DNA from 3 places in the Burkholderia sp. 22313 genome. Region 1 is predicted to be linked to each of the others. Evidence: predicted binding sites of a transcription regulator. Region 1 holds the regulator's gene; each other region holds the start of a gene.
The links. Region 1 encodes FNR, which switches genes on or off when oxygen is low (the NO sensors DNR and NnrR bind a similar motif). Its sites were predicted from a motif close to TTGATNNNNATCAA; they were not measured.
Positions count from the first base shown of each region.

Region 2: the regulator FNR is predicted to act here: its motif matches at 2,970-2,983, upstream of ACTJKF_RS02665 (MBL fold metallo-hydrolase RNA specificity domain-containing protein).
Region 3: the regulator FNR is predicted to act here: its motif matches at 2,337-2,350, upstream of ACTJKF_RS02540 (universal stress protein).

Region 1 covers NZ_JBQEON010000035.1:26,565-33,760, forward strand. Annotated here, with positions in the region: gene ACTJKF_RS24990 (aldo/keto reductase) at 220-1,167, opposite strand; gene ACTJKF_RS24995 (hypothetical protein) at 1,306-1,512, shown strand; gene ACTJKF_RS25000 (LysE/ArgO family amino acid transporter) at 1,522-2,142, opposite strand; gene ACTJKF_RS25005 (LysR family transcriptional regulator ArgP) at 2,248-3,141, shown strand; gene fnr (fumarate/nitrate reduction transcriptional regulator Fnr) at 3,194-3,940, opposite strand; gene ACTJKF_RS25015 (universal stress protein) at 4,107-4,580, opposite strand; gene ACTJKF_RS25020 (DUF3005 domain-containing protein) at 5,016-5,426, opposite strand; gene ACTJKF_RS25025 (hypothetical protein) at 5,706-5,939, shown strand; gene epsC (serine O-acetyltransferase EpsC) at 6,083-7,003, shown strand; gene ACTJKF_RS25035 (SDR family oxidoreductase) at 7,037-7,196, opposite strand, start outside.
Region 2 covers NZ_JBQEON010000002.1:205,915-213,110, forward strand. Annotated here, with positions in the region: gene ACTJKF_RS02655 (bifunctional enoyl-CoA hydratase/phosphate acetyltransferase) at 1-311, shown strand, start outside; gene ACTJKF_RS02660 (zinc-dependent alcohol dehydrogenase family protein) at 308-1,348, shown strand; gene ACTJKF_RS02665 (MBL fold metallo-hydrolase RNA specificity domain-containing protein) at 1,436-2,839, opposite strand; gene ACTJKF_RS02670 (hypothetical protein) at 3,114-3,563, shown strand; partial or broken gene ACTJKF_RS02675 (efflux transporter outer membrane subunit) at 3,602-4,324, opposite strand; gene pobA (4-hydroxybenzoate 3-monooxygenase) at 4,669-5,853, opposite strand; gene ACTJKF_RS02685 (helix-turn-helix domain-containing protein) at 6,035-6,907, shown strand; gene ACTJKF_RS02690 (porin) at 7,049-7,196, opposite strand, start outside.
Region 3 covers NZ_JBQEON010000002.1:180,176-187,371, reverse strand. Annotated here, with positions in the region: gene ACTJKF_RS02555 (BON domain-containing protein) at 1-475, opposite strand, end outside; gene ACTJKF_RS02550 (Hsp20/alpha crystallin family protein) at 779-1,213, opposite strand; gene ACTJKF_RS02545 (DUF1488 domain-containing protein) at 1,392-1,667, opposite strand; gene ACTJKF_RS02540 (universal stress protein) at 1,788-2,258, opposite strand; gene ACTJKF_RS02535 (hypothetical protein) at 2,388-2,738, opposite strand; gene ACTJKF_RS02530 (MFS transporter) at 2,914-4,284, shown strand; gene ACTJKF_RS02525 (hypothetical protein) at 4,588-4,776, opposite strand; gene ACTJKF_RS02520 (helicase) at 4,987-5,301, shown strand; gene ACTJKF_RS02515 (hypothetical protein) at 5,557-5,742, opposite strand; gene ACTJKF_RS02510 (H-NS histone family protein) at 5,987-6,307, opposite strand; gene ACTJKF_RS02505 (entericidin A/B family lipoprotein) at 6,676-6,810, opposite strand; gene ACTJKF_RS02500 (AsmA family protein) at 6,893-7,196, opposite strand, start outside.

The DNA.
Region 1 (7,196 bases):
AGCGCTGGTTGATACAGCGGAATGGGGGGCGAGGCGGCGCGTGGTTCATGCGCCGTTTTCGTTTTCATCGTGCCTTCATCGCGGCGCGGGCGGGTGGCCCGGCACGATGCTCGGCACCACCGATGCGCCGCCGAGTCGCAATCCATCGAACCATCGAACCATCGATCCGTTGCACCGCGAACCTCCGCGGCTCAGGCCGGCGACGCGCCGTGGACGCCCTCAGACCGCGCTGGCCGCGTCGATCTTGCGGATGTCGTCGTCGTCGAGCCGAACGCGGATCGCTTCGCCGAGCAAGGCAAGCTGCGCGAGCGACGTCGCGCTCGCGATCGGTGCGGTGATCGTCGGCCGCGCGATCTGCCATGCCAGCGCGATCGCGGCCGGTTGCGTGCCGTGCTTCGCCGACACGTCGTCGAGCGCCGCGAGAATGCGCAGGCCGCGCGCATCGAGATAGCCGGCGACGCGATCGCCGCGCACGCTCTTCTTCAGGTCGGCCTCGCTGCGGTACTTGCCCGACAGGAAGCCGCTCGCGAGCGCGTAGTAGTTGACGACGCCGAGCTTCAGGTCGCGCACGACCGGCTCGAGGTCGCGTTCATAGTCGGCGCGGTCGATCAGGTTGTATTCCGGCTGGATCACCTGGTAGGCGGGCAGGCCGTCGCGCCGGCTGATGTCGGCGGCTTCGCGCAGGCGCGCGCCGCTGTAGTTCGACGCGCCGATGATGCGCACCTTGCCCGCGTCGATCAGCGTCTGGTACGCGCCGAGCGTTGCTTCGAGCGGGGCCGTGTCGGCGAGATCGCGGTGCGAGAAATACAGGTCGATGTAGTCGGTCTGCAGGCGGCGCAGCGAATCGTCGACGGCCTTCAGGATGTTGTCCCTGGTCAGGCCGGCGCGTGCCTCGAGCAGGCCGACCTTGGTCGCGATCACGACCTGGTCGCGCTTGCCGGAGCGCTTGAGCCACTTGCCGATGATCGTTTCCGATTCGCCGCCGTGGTTGCCGGGCGCCCAGGCCGAGTAGACGTCGGCCGTGTCGATGAAGTTGATGCCGGTGTCGGCGAGCGCGTCGAGCAGCGCAAACGATGCGTTCTCGTCGACGGTCCAGCCGAAGACGTTGCCGCCGAAGGCGAGCGGTGAAACCTGGATGTCCGACGTGCCGAGGGTGCGTAGTGTCATGTTGCTCTCCGATATCTGCGAGATGAAGGGATCGAACGACAGGATGGGCCGGAATGAATGCGACGGGACGGCGGACGGGCGAAGCACGTGCGCCGTTGTCGCGGGACGCTGAAACATTCTCGCCCATCGGCTGGAATCGTGCAGCGGGCACACAGCCGCGAATGCGGCGAAATGGCGGCGGATAGCGGATGCATCGTCCGTTATCGAATGATTCGTGCTGTCGGATTGGATGCGGAGCCGAATTTTGCGATGCCGGTGCGCGAGGGGACGCGAATGGAAGCGCCGGCGATTCCGGCGCCGGAACGAAAAACGGGCGGCATGCTGCCGCCCGTGATCGATCGGTGACGCAACGCGTTATCGCAACTGCACGGCCGCCAGAAACAGCACCATGCTGCCGATCGCGCCATCCAGCACGCGCCACGCAACGGCCTTGCGGAACCACGGCGCGAGCAGTCGCGCACCGTATCCGAGCCCGAGGAACCACACGACGCTGACCGACATCGCGCCGATCGCGAACGCGACGCGTGTGCCTTCCGGCTCGCGTGCGCCGGCCGTGCCGATCAGCAGGAACGTATCGAGATACACGTGCGGGTTGAGCCACGTGAACGCGAGCGTCATCAGCACGATCGCGGCCGCACTTTGCGGCGGCGGTGCGACCGTGTCGCCACGCACGTCGAGCGTGTCGTGCCCCGGCTTGAACGCGCGGCGCAGCGCATTGATGCCGAACCATGCGAGATACGCGAGGCCGACGTACAGCACCACGTGGACGAAGGTCGGATAGCGCTCGACGAGTACCGATGCGCCGCCGACGCCGGCGCCGATCAGGATCATGTCGGACAGCGCGCACAGCAGCACGATCTTGCCGACATGCGCGCGCATGATGCCTTGCCGGAGCACGAACGCGTTCTGCGCGCCGATGGTGACGATGAGCGATCCGCACAGGGCGGCGCCGTGGGAAAAAGCGATCCAGTTCATGATGGGAGACGAGAAGCAGTAGACGGGTGAATCGGTTAGCGCTAGTCTGCGGGCAGCCATGACATAAGAGAAGCTAATTCACCTAATGCGGATTAAGGAAATCTAATGCTCGACTACGCGTTGCTCGACGCCCTCGCAGCCGTGATCCGGCACGGCTCGTTCGAACGGGCGGCCAAGGAGCTGAACGTCACGCCGTCGGCGGTATCGCAACGCGTGAAGCTGCTGGAGGAGCGCGTCGGCAGTGTGCTCGTCAAGCGCGGCCAGCCGTGCGTCGCGACGACGTCGGGCGCGCTGCTGTGCCGCCATACGGAGCGCGTGCAGCTGCTCGAGGCCGAGCTGGGCGGCCGGATGCCCGCATTGCCGGGCCAGATCGCGAGTGCGTGGCCGACGTTGCGCGTGGCCGTCAACGATGACAGCGTCGCGACCTGGTTCATCGACGCGGTCGGGCCGTTCTGCACCGAGCGCGAGACCCTGCTCGACCTCGTGATCGACGACCAGGACTACACGGCCGCGCGCATTCGCGACGGCAGCGTGCAGGGCGCGGTGACCGCGCAGGCCGAGCCGATCCAGGGATGCCGGTCGACGCGGCTCGGGCGCATCCGCTATCGCGCGGTGTGTTCGCCGGCGTTTTACGCGCGCTATTTCAGCGCGGGCATCACGCGCGATGCGCTGCGCCGCGCGCCGTGCGTCATGTTCAACCCGAAGGACGGTTTGCAGGCGCGTTTCATCCGGCGCGTGACGCGCGCGGATCTCGATCCGCCGCAACACTGGATCCCGCACGTCGCGGGCTATCTGCGCGCATGCGAAACGGGGCTGGGATGGGGGATGTGCCCGGACCGGATGGTCGATCGCCAACTGGCGGCGGGCGAGCTCGTCGACATGTCGCGCGGGCGGACCGTCGACATCGAGCTTTACTGGCAGAGCTGGCGCCTGTCGATCGGCTGGCTCGACGATTTCAGCGTGGCGCTCAAGGCGCGCGCGGCGCTGTTCCTCGACTGATCGGGGCGGAAGGCGCCGTAGAGGCGGGCGTGGCGGGTGGCGGCGCGCGGGGTCAGACGTGGTGCAGGCCGTCGAAGTCGACGATCTGCACGAGGCGGCCCTGCATTTCGATCAGGCCGCGCTTCTGGAACTTCGACAACGTGCGGCTGACCGTTTCGAGCGTCATGCCGAGATAGCTGCCGATGTCTTCGCGCGTCATCCGCAGGTTGAATTCCGACGGCGAGTAGCCGCGCTTCAGGTAACGCGACGACACGTCGAGCAGGAATGCGGCGACCCGTTCTTCCGCGTTCAGCGAACCGAGCAGCATGGTTTGCGACGTTTCGCGCACGATCTGCTCGCTCATCAGCTTGTGCATGCGCAGCTGCATCGTGCCGGCCTCCGAACACAGCGACTTGAGCGCGCTGTACGGAATCACGCAGACGGAGCTGTCTTCCAGCGCGACCGCGGTGCGCGGGTGCGTGTCGTCGCAGATGCCGTCGAGGCCGAGCGCTTCGCCCGCGAGGTGGAGGCCCGTGACCTGCTCGCGGCCGTCGTGGCGCGTGGCGACGGTTTTCAGCGAACCCGAGCGCACCGCGTACAGGTTGTCGAACATGTCGCCTTCGCGGAACAGCGCTTCGCCGCGCTTGACCGGGCGCGCCGCGCAGATGACCGATTCGAGGCGGCTGAGTGCTTCGGGCGCGAGGCCCTGCGGCATGCACAGGTGCCGCATGGCGCACGACGAGCAGTGCGGGGCCTGGCGGGAGGCCCAGCTGCCTGCATGGGGCTGGGCGGCGGGACGTGTGGCGACGGGCGTCAGCATGATCGTTTACTCCGGCGTTGAATCGACGAAATCATTGTCCCACCGCAAGTTGCGGCTGTCGGGTGACAAAACGTCGCGACCGTGCGCGCATGCCGCGTGGCGTCGCAGCGGCAGGCGTGCATGCGCGCAGTTTGCCTGCGCGGCTGCAACGCGCGCGCCGGCCCGCTCAGCCTTCCTGCTCGTCTTCGTCCGTGTGCGCGGCGGCCGGGATCAGCAGCACCGGCAGCGTCGCATGCCGCACGCACTGTTCGGCGATGCTGCCGAGCACGAGGCGGCGGAACCCGCGACGGCCGTGCGTGCCGAGCACCAGCAGATCGGCGCCGAACGCCTTCGCGCCGTCGAGGATCAGCGTCGATACGTCGTTGAGCGACGACGCCTCGTTCATCTGCGTTTCGCCCTTCACGCCGGCAGCCTGCATCCGCTTCGTGAAATCCGCCGCGAGCGCGGTGCCCTGCGCGATGAGCTGGTCGCGCAGCACGGACGGATCGTAGCCCGGCACGTTGTAATAGATCGCGGCGTTCTCGACGACGTAGAACGGTTGCAGTTCGGCACCGTGCTGCTTCGCGAGCGCGAGTGCGGCATCGAACGCGTGGCGGGACGTGTCGCTGCCGTCGATGGCAACCAGAATGCGCTTGTACATAGTGTCTCCGAGTGGCGGGTTGAGCGGAAGTCGGCGCAATGGCCGAACGGGCCGTGCGTTGCTGCGAGGCAGGGTAAACCAACGGCCGGGACTTTGCAGCGACGTCGCGGTCATCGCGATCGTCGCGCCGCGGCGGCGGGGCCGGCGTACCGCGATGGCGGCCCATGCGCGCGCCGCATGCTGCACTGCGTGATGCGCGCGGCGAAGCGCGAAGCGCATCGTGACCGCAGCCGCCGCGCGGACGATGAATCGCGACGCCTGCTCGCGCGAAGACAGCACGTGAGCGCCGTGCGGACACGCCATCGTCACTGAATACGGTTGCGCGGGCATCGTGTGACGGCAAGCCGCGAAAGGCCGGCACCTCGATCCGCCACCGTCGATCGCCGGTCGCGCTTCGATTCGCCAATCGAACGATCGATTCAAACGGCGCGCACGCTACCTCGGCACCGCCGTCAGTTCGATCACCCGTTCCGGCCGGCGTCCGTGACCGGGCCAGTACGTGCTGCCGTACATGCGATGAACGGGGCCGAACGCGGCGTCGGCGGCCTGCGACGGCGCGGCGAAGCCCTTCTCGATCACCGCGTAGCCAGCCCGCAGCGCGAAGGCCGGATGGTTGCCGCCCGGCCGGCTGTCGAACCCGGCGAAGCCGTCGCCGGCTTCCGGCATCGCGTTGACGAGCGATGCGTTGCTGCGCGTGATCTGGTCGGGCGAGAAGGCGCGGCCGCTCGCGAGACGTGCCGCCTCGCGATGCTTGCCGTCGGTGTCGACGGTGCTGTCGAGCGTGTCGTCGTTGTCGAGTTCGACGCTGCGCGGATGCGCGATGTGTGCTTGAGCGGACGTTTCCATCACGGCTCTCCTGGCGGCGAGGCGCTCCGGATCGAAGCAAATCCCGTTCCGGGCACGACGGGAAAACGGCGCGCGGGCGATCGCCGGGCTCGCATGGCGCGCGCTGATTTGTCCTGATTTATTTCAGCTAGAACACCCGTTTTCTACAGAGTATGATTCTTTTCCTGCGAAGCGGCGACAGGGGATGCAGTCTCGCCGCCTCTGCCCGCACCGGGGGCCACGTAGCACCCTTAAAGACGGGTAGTGAACAACAAACAAGGGACTAGAGGTGGCGGATTCATGCAAGCGAATACTGCGTTCACGCACCGCGGCTATCTGTTGAATTGCGCGCCCGCGCGCGCCAGTGACGGTTCGTTCAAACCTTACGTCGTGATCTCCCGATCGAGCGACGGGGAACTCGTCGCGAACCGTTTCTTTCCGATCGAGCTCCAGTTCAACGACGAAGGCGCCGCGATCGCGCATGCGCGCGACTGGGCCGTGCGCTGGATCGACGCGAGCAGCATCACGATCTGACCCGGTCGCGCGTCAGCAGCGTCGGCCGCCCGGCCGCCCCCCCCCCCCCGGCATGCCGCTGCCGGACGAAAACGCGGTAATCTTGTGGAACCCGTCACTTTATTAGCGGCCGTGCGTTCCAGCGCGGCTGCCTGCATTGTCATATGTCGACATCACCCGCCCGTCAGTGGGGCCTCGAAGAAATCGTTGCCGGCTTGCGCGAATCGCGCGAGGAACGCCATCGCACGCGCCATCCGCGCGGCATCCGTGAACTGCCGTCGCGCGACGCGATCTGCAAGATCGTCACGGGCCTGCGCGCGTCGATGTTTCCGACGCACTATGGCGCGCCGGATCTGACCGACGAAAGCGTCGATTACTACGTCGGCCACACGCTCGAAAGCACGTTGCGGATCCTGTCCGAACAGATTCGCCGCGCGCTGCCGTTCCTGCCCGAGCATGCGGACACGCCGTTCGCGGAGCTCGACGAACGCGCGTTCGAGATCGCGCGCGAGTTCGGCCGGCAGTTGCCGTCGGTTCGCGCGCTGCTGGTCAGCGACATCCAGGCCGCGTATGCGGGCGATCCGGCCGCGCAGCACATCACCGAGATCCTGCTGTGCTATCCCGGCGTGCTCGCGATGATGCACCATCGGCTCGCGCATGCCTTGCACCGGCTCGGCGTGCCGCTGCTCGCGCGCTTCATCAATGAAATCGCGCACTCGGCCACCGGCATCGACATCCACCCGGGCGCGCAGATCGGCCCGAGCTTCTTCATCGACCACGGCACCGGTGTCGTGATCGGCGAAACCGCGATCATCGGCGAGCGCGTGCGCGTGTACCAGGCCGTGACGCTCGGCGCGAAGAGCTTCCCGGCCGACGGCGAAGGCGCGCTGGTCAAGGGCAATGCGCGGCATCCGATCGTCGAGGACGACGTGGTGATCTACGCGGGCGCGACGATTCTCGGCCGCGTGACGATCGGGCGCGGCTCGGTGATTGGCGGCAACGTGTGGCTCACGCACAGCGTGCCGGCCGGCACGAGCGTCGCGCAGGGCAAGGTCCGCGAAGGCGGCAGCGCCGAGAAGCCGTAACGGCGGCGCGCGAACGGCGCCGGCGCGCTGAAGTCAGTGCTTGGCGCCTGGCGACCGATGCTTGTACAGCACGTCCTGGTCGACACGAATCAGGTTCTGCCCCGCATCGACGACGAAATCCACGCCGTTGTAGGCACTCCCCGTCAGCAGCAGGATTGCGCTCGCGACATCGCCGGGGCCGGCGATGCGCGCG
Region 2 (7,196 bases), on a different contig from region 1:
ACAACGCGATATCGCAGCGGGCCGCGCGCGACAAGGGGATCGATTCGCCGGTTGCCGGCCGCGCCGACATCCTGGTGGTTCCCGATCTCGAAGCGGGCAACATGCTCGCGAAGCAACTCGAATACCTGGGCGGTGCCGCGAACGCAGGCATCGTCGTGGGCGCGCGCGTGCCGATCGTACTGACGAGCCGCGCCGACAGCGTTGCCGTGCGGGTCGCGTCCTGCGCGCTCGCGGCATGGCTGGCGCAGGATCGGCATGCGCCGGCGTTGGCCAGCCAACAGGCCGTCTTTTCGATGGAGGAACAGCGATGAAAGCACTCGTTTACCACGGCCCCGGGCGCAAGGCGCTCGAACAGCGGCCCAAACCGGAATTGCAGTCGCCGACCGATGCGATCGTCAGGGTGACGCGCACGACGATCTGCGGCACCGATCTGCACATCCTCAAGGGCGACGTGCCGACGTGCGAACCCGGCCGCATTCTCGGCCACGAAGGCGTGGGCATCGTCGAGCAGGCCGGCGCCGCGGTCGACTCGCTGAAGCCAGGCGATCACGTGCTGATTTCATGCATCTCGTCGTGCGGCCGCTGCGAGTACTGCCGCCGCGGCTTGTATTCGCATTGCACGACCGGTGGCTGGATTCTCGGCAACCGGATCGACGGCACCCAGGCCGAGTACGTGCGCATCCCGCATGCGCCGACCAGCCTGTACCGGATTCCGCCGGGCGCGGACGAGGACGCGCTCGTGATGCTGTCCGACATCCTGCCGACCGGATTCGAATGCGGCGTGCTGAACGGCAAGGTGCAGCCGGGATGCTCGGTCGCCATCGTCGGCGCGGGGCCGATCGGGCTGGCCGCGTTGCTGACCGCGCAGTTCTATTCGCCGGCGCGGATCATCATGATCGACCCGGACGGCAACCGGCTCGAGATCGCCCGACACTTCGGCGCGACCGACTGCATCGACGGCCGCAGCGGCGACCCGGTGGCGGAAGTGATGAAGCTGACCGACGGCGTCGGCGTGGATTGCGCGATCGAAGCGGTCGGCATTCCGGCGACGTTCGAGATGTGCACGGCGCTCGTCGCACCGGGCGGCGTGGTCGCGAACATCGGCGTACATGGCGTCAAGGCCGACCTGCACCTCGAGAAACTGTGGGATCGCAACATCTCGATCACGACACGGCTCGTCGACACGGTGAGCACGCCGATGCTGCTGAAGACCGTGCGCGCCGGGCGTCTCGATCCGAAGCGCCTGATCACGCACCGGTTCTCGCTCGACGACGTGGAAGGCGCGTACGACACGTTCGGGCGCGCCGCGCAGACCCATGCGCTGAAGGTGATCATCGAAGTCGGCTGATGATGCGGTCGCGCGTGACGGGAGCCGCGAACATCTGCGTCCCGCCACGCGCGACCGGCGCTTTCGCCGGCAGCGCCGTCAGGTCGGTCAGGTCGAAAGCGCGGCAGGCTCCTGCGTGCCGCCGGCCTCGACTTCGTCCAGATCGATGCACTGCGCGTAAGTCGGCACTTCGCACGGCCAATGCAGGGTCTCGGAAATACGCCGGCGCAATGCATCCGCCGCGGCGGGTTCGCCATGCGTGATGAAGGTCCGCACGGGCGCACACGGCATCGTGCCGAGCCACTTGAGAACCTCTTCGTAGTCGGCATGGGCCGACAGCGCCGTGATCGACTCGACCTGCGCGCGCACGCGGACGTACTCGCCGTGAATCTTCAGCGTCGGCTCGTGTGCGGCCAGCGCCGCACCGCGCGTGCCGACGGCCTGGTAGCCGACCAGCGCGATCGTGTTGCGCGCGTCGGGCGCGTAGCGGCTCAGGTGATGCAGCACGCGTCCGCCGGTCGCCATTCCGCTGCCGGCGATGATGACCATCGGGCCATGATGTTCGGCAATCGCCTTCGACTGGTCGACCGACCGGATCATCGTCGCCGCGTGGCCGAGCGCGTTCGCTTCGGACGCGCTCAGCCGGTGTTCGAAGAGATGATGGCGATAGATTTCGGTCACGTCCGTCGCCATCGGGCTGTCGAGGAACACCGGGACGCGCGCCATGCGGCCGGACGCCTTCAACCGCGCGATGTAGTGCAGGATTTCCTGTGCTCGGCCGACGGTGAAGCAGGGCATCACGACGACCCCGCCGCGCGCGAAGGTCTGGTCGAACATCGCGGCCAGTTCGTTCTCGGGATCGGACGCCGGGTGCAGCCGGTCGCCGTACGTCGATTCAACCACCAGGTAGTCCGCATGCGCGGGCGGCCGCGGCGGTTGCATGATCGGGTCGTGATACCGGCCGAGGTCGCCGGAGAACGCGAGCACCTTGTGATCCCAGTGCATCACGACGCTCGCCGCCCCGAGGATATGCCCGGCCGGCAGCAGTCGGAACGTCAAGCCACCCGCCAGCGTAGTGCAATCGTCGAACGCGACAGGCTTCAGCAGGTGCAGCGCGCGCTGCGCGTCGTCCAGCGTGTAAAGCGGTTGCGCCGGATGATGCTTCGAGTAACCGTGCCGGTTCGCGAAGTCCGCTTCCTCTTCCTGCAGCCGCGCGCTGTCGCGCAGCATGATGTCGCAGAGTTCGGCGGTGCCCGCCGTGCAGTACACCGGCCCGCGGAATCCGTCGCGCACCAGCACCGGAAGGTAGCCGGTGTGATCGATATGCGCGTGCGTGAGCACGACCGCGTCGAGCGTGTCGGGCGCGAGCGGCAGCGGGTGCCAGTTGCGCAGCCGCAGGTTCTTCGTCCCCTGGAACAGGCCGCAATCGACGAGGACGCGCCGGCTGCCATGCTCGACCAGATACTTCGAGCCGGTCACGGTTTCGGTCGCACCGAGAAAAGTCAGTTTCATGGATCGCCTCGCGCAGAGTCGACGGAGCAGTACGTCGATTACATCCCGAACGCGCGCGCGGCGGTTGACCGAAATCAGGAATTGCGGGATCGCCTCGCGCGCCGGACGAAATTCCCGGACGGCGCCCGGTTTGACGACGATCAAGCCTCGGCCTCGGCGGCGGCAGGATAGTGATTCCGTGCGCGCATGCGGTGCCGTGTCGTGGCCCCGTTATCCGCGCATGCCGCACGTGTGCCGCGTGTCGGTATCACGCGTCTTTCGGGATGAATCCATCATGACGTTGATCGCCAATCTCGATGGTGCCGGGCCCCTTTACCGGCTGTGTTTCGTCCGCTCGCCCTGGGCGTGGTTTACCTGCTTGCCGCTCGACGAGCAATGCGGCGAGCGCTGGGCGGACGTGCCGTACCAGAGCGCCGCGAAACCGCCGTACAGCGATTCGCGCGCGCAGTTGCTCAGGGTTGCGTTCGACGCGCCGAGCCTGTTGCCGCCCGAGGCCGGGCGGCACGGGCACGCCTGGAGCGTCCAGCAGATCAACCACGGCGCCGCGCCGTGGCTGCGCAGCGAGGATTTCATCGATGCGATGACGCTGGCCGTGCCGGCCGGGGCGACGCTCGCCGCGTTCGTCGAGACGATCGAGGCCGCGGGCGGCACCGTCTATGGTCCGCTCGGCTGGGCGGAGTTGCCGCCGTGGCAGCGTCCCGACGTCGCCGCGCATACGGGCTGAAGGGTCGAATGAAGGCGGGATGCCGTGCGCCCCGCCTGTCAGCCTGCGTCACCCCAGCCGCCGCCGAGCGCGACATAGAACGCGACGGTGTCCTGCAGCCGCTGCGCGACAGCCTGCAGCCACGCAATCCGCGCCTGATGGTATTGCACGTCGGCGACCAGCAACGGGACGTAGCCGGCGATCCCTGCGTCGTAGCCGGCCTGCGTCAGCTTCAGCGCTTCGCGGGCCGCGGCCAGCGCGCGGGCCTGCGCGTCGAGCGCCGCCGCATCGTTGGCGAGCGCGCGCAACGTGTCGGCCACTTGCGAGAACGCCGACAGCACGACCTGCCGATAAGTCGCATCGGCCTCGTCGTACGCATCCTGCGCGGCACGGCGCTGGTTCAGCAGCGTGCCGCCATGAAACAGCGGCGCGGTGAGCCCGGCGCCGACGCTCCACGCGCGGCCGGCCGGCGCGAACAGCTTGCCGGCGACGAGGCTGTCGAATCCACCCGATGCGGACAGCGTGAGGTTCGGGTAGAGCGCGGCCGTCGCGACGCCGACCTGCGCGCTGGCCACGTGCAACCGGGCTTCCGCCTCCAGGATGTCGGGCCGCCGGCGCACCAGCGACGACGGCGCCGTATCGGGCAGGCTGGCGGGCAGTTCGATGCCGTCGAGCGACAGGTCCGGCGTCTGCCAGTCGACCGGGTAGCGGCCGGCCAGCAGCGCGAGCAGGTCGTCGGCCTGTGCGCGTTTCCGGGCGAGCGCAGGCAGCGTCGCCTCGAGTCGATCAAGCTCTCGCATCGTCAGTGTCACCAATCCGGCTGGCTGCATGGTCGGCTCCGCGCTCGCTCAACGAGCCGTCCAGCATGCCAGCAGTCAAAAACACGACATCTGTAAATAGCCAGAACACGACATTATAACTTTGCTCCTACAACGAAAAAATTCGATCATACGCATTATGTAAAATTTGATAATCAGAAATATTTGTCTGATAGATTGGCCCTGAAAGTGCGGAAGAAATTCGTCTTGTGAAAAGACGGATGCAGGATCTCGGGAACACCGGTGGCGTACCCCGAGATACCTCTTCATGGCGGGAGAGTGCAAATCAGGCGGGCATCACAGCTGCTTCATTCAATCGGCTCATACGGCAAACCAACGTAGTTTTCCGCGATCGTCTTGAGTCCGGCTTCGGAAGTCGTGTAGTAGTCGTAGTCGGTACGCTGCATGCGCTTGTCGAACGCGTCGCGCTCCGGGAACTCATGCAGGAGGTTCGTCATGAACCACGAGAAACGCTCTGCCTTCCACACACGGCGCAGCGCGATTTGCGAATACCTTTCCAGTAGATCGGTACGGCCGTCGCGATACACGCGAATCAGGATCCGATACAGCGTGCTTACGTCGCTTGCCGCGAGATTCAAGCCCTTCGCGCCGGTCGGCGGCACGATATGCGCCGCATCGCCCACGAGAAACAGCTTGCCGTACTGCATTGGTTCAACCACGTAGCTGCGCAGCGGCGCAATGCTCTTCTCGAGCGACGGACCTGTGACGACCTTCTCCGCCACATCCTGCGGCAGGCGCGTTTTCAACTCTTCCCAGAAGCGTTCGTCGGACCAGTCTTCGACTTTCTCGGTCAACGGCACTTGCAGGTAGTAACGGCTGCGCGTCGTCGAACGCTGGCTGCAGAGCACAAAGCCGCGCTCGTGATGCGCGTAGATCAGTTCGTGATTGACAGGCGGGGTATCGGAAAGCATGCCGAGCCAGCCAAACGGATAGACGCGCTCGTAATGCGTGAGCACTTCCGCCGGGATTGTCTTGCGTGAAACGCCATGGAAGCCATCGCAGCCCGCAACGTAATCGCAATCCAGTCGGTATGTCTCGCCGTTCTTTTCGAATGTGACGTAGGGCGCTTCGCCTTTCACGTCGTGCAATTGAACGTTGGCCGCTTCGTAGATCGTGGTCGCACCGCTTGCCGCGCGTGCCGCCATCAAATCGCGCGTCACTTCGGTCTGGCCGTACACCAGCACCGACGAACCACCCGTGAGCTGCTTCAGGTCGATGCGATCACGTCGCCCACCCAACACCAGTTCGATGCCGTCGTGAACCAACCCTTCGGCATCCATACGCTCGCGTACGCCTGCTTCGCGCATCAGGTCGACCATGCCCTGCTCGAGCACGCCCGCACGGATTCGGCCAAGCACATATTCGCCGCTTTGACGTTCGAGAATGACGTTGTCGATGCCCGCTTTGTGCAACAACTGTCCCAAAAGCAGGCCGGACGGCCCGGCGCCGATGATCGCTACTTGGGTCTTCATGACCGATGTCTCCTGTATTCCTCTACACCGCGACTTCTGCTCCGCTCTTCGAGCCCCAATAATTAGCGCCGCGGTTGAATTGTATTTTTCTAGAAATGCACGGCGCTGGTAAGGCAATTTTTGCGATTAAAATAGGACTTTTAAAAAGTCCCGTGCGGGCCCATGCTCCGCTAATGAACTCATGAAGCGTCCGGCGCAGCACGACATCCCCGTCTTCAAGTTATACGGCGAAGGGCCAGACTGGAGCACGCTCGATTTGCTGCACTGCGAGTCGATACCCGAGCGAAGCAGTCTGCACGACTGGGAAATCCGGCAACACCGGCACGCGGACCTCGCGCAAATTCTGTACGTCCAGAAGGGCGTGGCACGGCTCGAAATTGAGGGCGAGAAGACCCGCATAAACACGCCATCGGTCCAGGTCGTCCCGCCGATGTGCGTGCATGGCTTCCAGTTTTCTCCGGAAGTCGACGGCTATGTGATTACTATCGCCGCGCCGCTAGTGAACTGGCTTCAGCAGCAAATCGATGCGCCGCGGCACGTGCTGGAGCACCCGGGCTGCTATTCGGTTGGCGACGACCGGGCGTACCTGAACACGCTATGCGTCCAGTTGAATCAGGAATACGGCCTTCCGGCGCCTTCAAGGGACCTGATGCTCCGCTCGCTCGTCAGCGCGCTCGTGGTATGGGTCAGTCGCCAGGATCAGCAAGGCGAGGTAAGAGGCGAATCTCAGGATCGAGGCCAGGCCCACCTGAAGGCATTCTCCGGGCTGATCGAAAAACACTACCGCGAGCATTATTCGATCAGCCGCTACGCCGAACGCCTGGGCGTGACACCGGTGTATTTGAATATGGTTTGTCAGCGGATAGCAGGCAAAAGCGCGCTCGCCCTCGTCCACCAGCGATTACTGCTGGAGGCCAAGCGCAGTCTCACCTACACCGCACTCAATATCAATCAGATATCGGATTTTTTGGGCTTCACGGAGCCCGCGTATTTCACGCGCTTCTTCAAGCGATTCACTGGCGTGACGCCCAATGCCTTTCGTAAGGGAAAGTGATTTCACTGTTGCCAGCAGTGGGCAGTTGCCCTTCAGCGAGATCAACACGCGCGCGGATCGAGGCGCAAGGCCACGCGCCCCCCCTTTTGAGCGCGTGACCTTGCACGTGATGAAAAAGCCGTTTGTGGGGGCCGCGCTACCTCAGAACCTGTGACGAAGCGCGACGCGCACGAGCGCCTGGTGGCGGTTCGATGAGTCGCCGGCATTGCCGATGTTGGCCACCGCAGCTGCACCCGTGGACGACGTCCCCGCCGCAATCTGGTACGCGCCTTCGGCGTAAAGATCGGTT
Region 3 (7,196 bases), on a different contig from region 1:
GCTTGATGTTGCCGCCGATGTCATCCGAACCGACCGTTCCCTGTACTGCGATGTGGTCGGTCACGCCCGTCACGCTGCGCATCTGCGAGATCGCGCGCACGGCCAGGTGGCTCTGGTACGCCCAGTCGACCTTGCCGGACAGCGTGATCCAGCCGCGCTCGACCTGCACCTTGACCGCGTCGTCGTGCAGACCGACCGTCCAGTGCAGGACCGAACGCACCGCCTTCGCGACGTCCTCGTCGGTGTGCACGTCGTCGTCCGGCAAATGCACGCTCATGTCGACGACGAGTGCCTTGACACCGGCCACCCGATTCGCCGCGCGCTCGATCGCCAGCTTCTCCGCATAGCTCGGCGGATGACCCGACAGCGTCACGATCCGGTCGGCCACCTCGACACCGATGCGTGTCGCATCGATCGACGGGTCGGATTCCAGTTCATCCTGAACGTCCTGCTTCAACTGCTTGTCGGTTTTCATCGTCTGCTCTCCTGTGCGCCACGGCGCGCTTGTTCGCCGCATGCAGCCAGATTTGCACACACGCGGCCCCGGATCGCTGATGCAGGTCAACGGATGCCTCGCGCCGTGCCGTGCGGCCGGCCGATACGCCGCTTGACGGAGGTCAACCGGCGTCGCCGCAGGTCTCGCACAGACGGTCGGCTATCGGACCGGCGCATGAGCGAACCTGCAGCCGCTCCAATGAGACGGCGCGCGGATCGCTCCGCGCGCCGAATCCTCCCGATGGGCGATGCGTGCCTGCATCGCCCGTTGCCCGTCGTCCGATCAGCTGATCGTCAGCTTCTTCTGTCCGACCGGCGCCTTCTTCGGCAATGTCAGCGACAACACACCATCCAGATACGTCGCCGTTGCGTTCGCCTCGTCGATTTCCGCGGAAAGCGAAAACGATCGACTGACCGCACCGCTGTAGCGTTCGCGCCGAATTACCCGCTCGCCGTCCTTCTGCTCGTTTTTGCGTTCGATCTTTGCATTGATCGATACGGTTCCGCCCTTGACTTCGATGTCGATGTCCTCCTTCGCGACGCCGGGCAGTTCCGCGTTGACCTTGTAGGCGTCGTCACTTTCCGTCACGTCGATCTTCATCGAAGCCAGATCCGGCTGCTCTGCCAGCGCCATGCCGCGCAGCGGCCTGAACAGCCCCTGAAACAGGTCGGACACGGGCTCGATCGAAAACGGATCGTAACGCGTCACGTTGCTCATGATTCGCACTCCTCATACAGATGGCATGCGGCCAACGCCCTCGTCCCGACAGCATGGGCCGCAATGGAGATCGGATGGCACGGCTCCGGATGCCGCGCACGGGACGAATGATCTTTAGAAGTCCAGCGTACCTTCCCGCACCGGTACGCGCTTGATGCGGGTCAAAGGCGATGGCTGCTTACGTACAGAACCGGAAATAGCCGCTATGAAGCAGGATCGGCCGCCCGCCGACTTCCTCGAGCAGGCAGCGTGCCGCGCGCTCGATAGCGGGACGGTGGCGCGCAAAGGCGTCGACGAGATCCTGCTCGCGGGGAGATGCCGCGCGGAAGTGATCTTCCAGCGCCTCTGCGGTGATCGCGCATCGCACACGACGACCCTCGACGAGTGCAGGAAAGCTCAGCGCTGGATCGAGCCCGCAATAGCCCGGTTGTTCGGAAGGAAACGATATCTGCATGATGGTTTCCTGCTCAAGTAGACCATTGACCGAGAACGAATAGGCGCTCGGCACGTCGCCTGTATAGGCCGGTATCCAGCACGTTTATTTCCACCGCCCGTCTTCGCGCTGCGGCGGTAGCTAGGCTGCCACGGCTGCGGGTGTGCGGCCTTCGTCGCGCACCAGAAGAACCGGGCAACTTGATTCGCGCAGGAACCGTTCGGCGATGCTGCCGAGGAGCATTCGCCGGACACCGCGACGTCCGTGTGTACCGATCGCGGCCAGATCGATCGAACGATCGTCGACATAGCGCCGCAGCCGCGCCACGACATCCTCGCCGATGTCAGTTTCGACAATCTCTGTCTCGCCGTTCACCCTGGCGCGCGAGATCGTCCGGTCAGCGCTTCGCAGGATCGTCTTGCCATAGTGCCGGATCTCTTCGAGCAACTCGTCCGGCTCCTGGCGGCCGCCGTACGCAAACAGAACGGATTTGTCGACCACGAAAACGGCGAACAGGCGGGCGCCGCACGATCGAGCGATCTTCAGGCCTTCGTCGAGTGCCAGATTCGATGAAGGACTGCCGTCGACGGCGACCATGATGTTCGTGTACATACCGACCTCGCTGGATGAACCGACGCGCCGGTGACGTTCGGATGTGCTTTCATCATCAGCGCTCGCCGGAAACGGGCGTTGACCGAGGTCAATGGTTTGAAACCGCAAGGAGATGCGCATGAGCCGGGACTAGAGACGCGGAATGAGCGGGTGCCAACCGGCTGCGTCTGCGTTTCCGGTGAGCGCGGGGGGCCTTTCACCTCGATCCCACGAAAGAAAGATGCGCGCATCTTCGACGCCCCTCTCGCTCGACGGAAACCTGCGAGCGGTGCCGGCCGGATAGCGCCGCATGCGCACATCGATCGCGAACGCGGCGACGTAACCTTCGCGCGCGACGATCCGTCTCATCGGCATGGACGGAACGACAGCCGTCGTCGACAGTGAACGCGACAGCGCAAGCCGTGACGGCATCAGACACGGTCGTCGAGCGTTCCGCGACATTCCAGTTCGGCATTTTCGTGCGTTGAGTTCGAACATCATGCCAACCCCATCGTTACCGCCGCGATTGTCAATCAAATATCATATGTTGATATATCAGGATCGCAGAATAAATGGCTCCTGATGCTGTGCCGGCCATCCGCAGCTAGCGCTTGCCTGAACCTGTCGCGGGGCGTAAGGTTTATTTCTCTATCGCCCTTTTTCGGGAGATATCAAAATGGCTGCCATGCAATCCGCGGCCACGCCCCTCTCCGACGAGGAAGCCCGGCGCCAGTTGCGCCGCGCCGTCATCGCCAGCACGATTGGCACCACCATCGAATGGTATGACTTCTTCCTCTACAGCACGGTCACCGGCCTGGTCTTCGCAAAGCTGTATTTCCCGCAATCCCATCCACTCGTCGGCACGCTGCAGGCGTTCCTGATCTATGCCGTCGGCTTTGTCGCACGGCCGGTCGGCGCGGCGATCTTCGGCCATTACGGCGACCGCATCGGACGCAAGGCCACACTGATCGTGACCCTGTTGCTGATGGGGCTCGCCACGTTCGCCGTGGCCTTCGTTCCGACCTACGCCACGATCGGCATCTGGGGCGCCGTCATCCTCACGGTACTGCGCTTCATCCAGGGCGTCGGCGTGGGGGGCGAATGGGGCGGCTCGGTCCTGATGTCGATGGAGTGGGCCCGCACCAATACGCATCGCGGTTTCGTCGCGTCGTGGCCGCAATTCGGCGTACCCGCGGGATTGTTCCTCGCCAACCTTGCCGTGCTGGCCATGAGCTGGTTTTCCGGGAGCGCTTTCCTCGCGTGGGGCTGGCGCGTGCCGTTTTTCCTCAGCATCGTGCTGGTGGCGATCGGGCTCTATATCCGCCTGAATATTCTCGAGACGCCGATCTTCGCGAAGCTGCTGGCCGAGCGCCGGATCGAGAAGACGCCGATGCTCGAAGTGCTGCGCAAGCAGCCGAGGGATATCGTGCTGTCGGCATTTGCGCGGATGGCCGAACAGGCGCCGTTCTATATCTATACGGCGTTCGTGTTCACTTACGGGATCACGGCGCTGGGCGTCACGCGCGAACTGCTGCTGGCGGCGGTGCTGGTCGCATCCGTGGTCGAGTTCTTCACCATTCCGCTGTTCGGGCACGTGTCGGATCTGATCGGGCGGCGGAGGATGTACGTGATCGGTGCGGCGGCCGTCGGCGTATTCGGATTCGTCTACTTCGCGATGGTCGATAGCCGGAATCCGGTGTGGATCTTCGCGGCCATCGTGTTGTCGCTGGTCCCGCATTCGATGATGTATGGACCGCAGGCTGCCTTGATTGCCGAGTCATTCACCGGGCGGTTGCGGTATAGCGGCGCGTCGATGGGTTATCAGCTCGCTTCGGTCATTGCCGGTGGCCCGGCACCGCTGATCGCAACGGCGCTGTTTGCCTACTATCACTCGGGGTATGCGATCGCGGCGTACGTGCTGGTGTGTGCGGTGCTGAGCGTGATCGCCGCATCGAAGCTCGGGGACTATACGAACAAGGATATTTCGCGGGAATACGACGACGCCCGGGGTTTGGGGGATCATGGGCACGCGCCGCCGTTGACTTGACGCATTCGCCAGCTCAGGCTGGCGACGACGGCAGCCACGATCCCATGGCGTCGCGGGCGCATCGAGCCCCCTTGGGTCAGCAGACACGCGGGGCCGCGCCGTGAGACGGCGCCGGGCGACGCAGAACACCGCGCCGCACAGTCCGGAACCGGTCTGGCGACGAGGCGCGACAGGCGTGCCGCGCCGCTCGTGATTCGGCGCTCGCCGGCCGGCGGGCGCGTTTCACATGGATCGAAATCGGGAGCGCGACCGGACGGTGAGATCGCCGCTGTCGCGCAGCGGTTCGCCCGGCGTGACCGGGTTTTATCGCTCGCTGACCTTCACGCGCGGCAGCCATTCAGCCTCGGCGCCCTGCGTCCCTTTCAGATGAGCAGGCGTCGCGTCCTGCGCGAGCGCGTCGGAACGGCGTGCCGCCTCGGTGTCGAGATGCCGGCCATCGAACGTCGACTGGCGACGGGTAATCATGTTGATGCGAAGGCGCTTTGCCGCCATGGTCGGTATTCCTCGAGAAAACGGTACCCCGCCGACTGGCGAGGTGCGATAGATTTACGCGAGAAAAATGTCGCTGCGATGACGCGGCCCGCGACGCGAATCTCCACCCTCACCTCTCCTACAGCGACCGCGGCCATCGCACCACATGGTCGATTTCCGGTGAATCCTCGCGTAGCGTTAGAATGGCGCCCCTTCTCACAGGAGACGAAAATGTCCTGGTTCGTATACGAAGTGCCCGAATACCACGAAGACGCTACCCGCATCGAGCCCTTGAGCGACCTGCGCAGCCGTGTGCTGAAAGTCGGTGGCGTGGCGATGGCCGACGAACTGGAAAGCATTCGCGAGAACGCCGCGGCGACAGCGGAAACACCCGAGCGCCCGCTGCGTACTCCGGAAAACCCGCATGTCTTTCCGATTCCTTACGCCGACTCCATGATCCTGGTCGGGTTCATCTTCGATCTGAAACGCGAGTTCCGGCAACTGGTCGTGTCGCCCGTGGAAATGCCCTGGCTGAAAGACGCGTAAAAGGTGGTCGAAACGGCAGCCGACGGGAGACTTGCTCCTGTTCCGCAGCCGGGTTCGACTATCCAGCGCACGCTTTCGAATACACATGCGTCGAGCTGGAACCGCGGGTCGGACTGAATCGAATCGAGCAGTGATGTAACCGGGGGAACTGCCGTGGACTCGAATGAGTACAGGGCAGAGTTTCGTGTAACGATCGCGCTATTGCGACAAGAAAGATTAGCCGACGTTCCAGCAGTCGGGCCGATTGGCATACGTTTATAACAACGACAACTGGCCCGGCATGCTCACGTGAACTTCCGGTCGGCATTCCTTTACCGACCGGCTCAGATGGTCGGCAGACGCTGCCTCCCCGTCGCCCGGCCGATATTTGTGCACCCACTCGGCGCCAAGCACATCGGATGAAAAAACAACGCCCGGCGCAATCTGAACCAGCTCGCTCATTCGCGGATTCTCCTACGCGGACTGAACGTCGAAGTGCGCAGCGGCATAGCGTGCGCTGCAATTCCATACTTCAACGCCGTCTCGGGTAAACGTCGCCCATCCCGCCTTTACCACCATCTCAGCGTGCGGAAATACATCGCCATGCCCGTGCGCCGTGGCGGCAAAGATTGTCCGCTCACGACACGTGGCCTGGTATTTCCCGTCGGGTAATGTCGGCGACACCATGCTCGACTTTCAACTTCGTTCACGGCTCGATCAGGAAGCGATCGCGATTCCGTGTCTTTGCGATCCATGCCGGAGCGCGCCCCTTTCCGGTCCAGGTCGCACCCGTCTTCGGATCGCGGTATTTCGGAACGCCTGCGCTCTTCGCCGCAGCGCCACCATTCGCGCGCGAAGCGCGTTTGCGGCCGAACACGTCCTGTTCGGTGAGGCCGTACGCTTCTACCTTCTCCCGCACGTCGGCAATCACCGCCGCGATTTCCTGCGCACGCAGCGCTGCGGCCTCGGCTTCCAGCGCCTCGATTTGCGCCTTTACATCTGAATAGCTGCGCTTGTTCGTTGCCATCTTCTCCACCTCCGTTGAATTCGGATGTCGCATGGTTCAGGTCCGCAAATCAGACCCGCGCGGCATCCAGTGTATTCCTACATTGTAGTCGCGCCACAATTCTAGCTCGGATGAAAGAAGAATTGCCACGCTTTATATGTTACTAATTCAACGACCTGGATTTGAACGAGCAAGGATCACGATGACTTTCCGCGACTTCTAGTGAAATGCCGACGGCCAATTCGATGGCCATTTCCGCTTTGCCATTCGATGCCTCCAGCGCACGTACTCCCATGAGTACAGAACCCGCGCGATTCACGCGCGGGTTCTACTCAAGCAAACCACCATGCACCGATCGCCGCTGATTCAACGCGCTTTCGCCGGCACCACTATTTCGCTTCTTGCGCCTCATTCTTGATCGCCTGGCCGCCCTTGGAAATGTCCTGACCTGCGCCCGCCACGGTGTTGCAAGCGGCGAGAACCGCGGTGCCGGCAATCAACATCCATGCAATTAATCGCAACATTATCGTCTCCTTGTTCAAGTTAGCAGGACCACGTTTAATTCCAACCAGTCTGGCGAGCGCCTCCGAACCCGCCCGACCGGCGTTACCGGTCGTGAGAAGCGGCCGGGTTCGCTCGCTCCGCATTCTTGCGCGCGGCACCCGCCGGCGCTGAAGCAGCCGAAACAGTCGAAGCAGTCGAAGCAGCCGACGGCGCGTTCATGTACGCCGGTGCAGCCTTCGGCTTCTGCCGGACGCCCGGCGGCGGCGCCGTCGGGCGCTGCGCCATGCCGGCCAGCATCTGCCGGCACGGCAACGGGCGATTGTGGCCCGGCTGCACAAGCGCGAGCAGACTGGCGAGCGGATTCAGCAAGCCCAGCCCGACCGCCGCCGCGCCACGCGCGATCAGC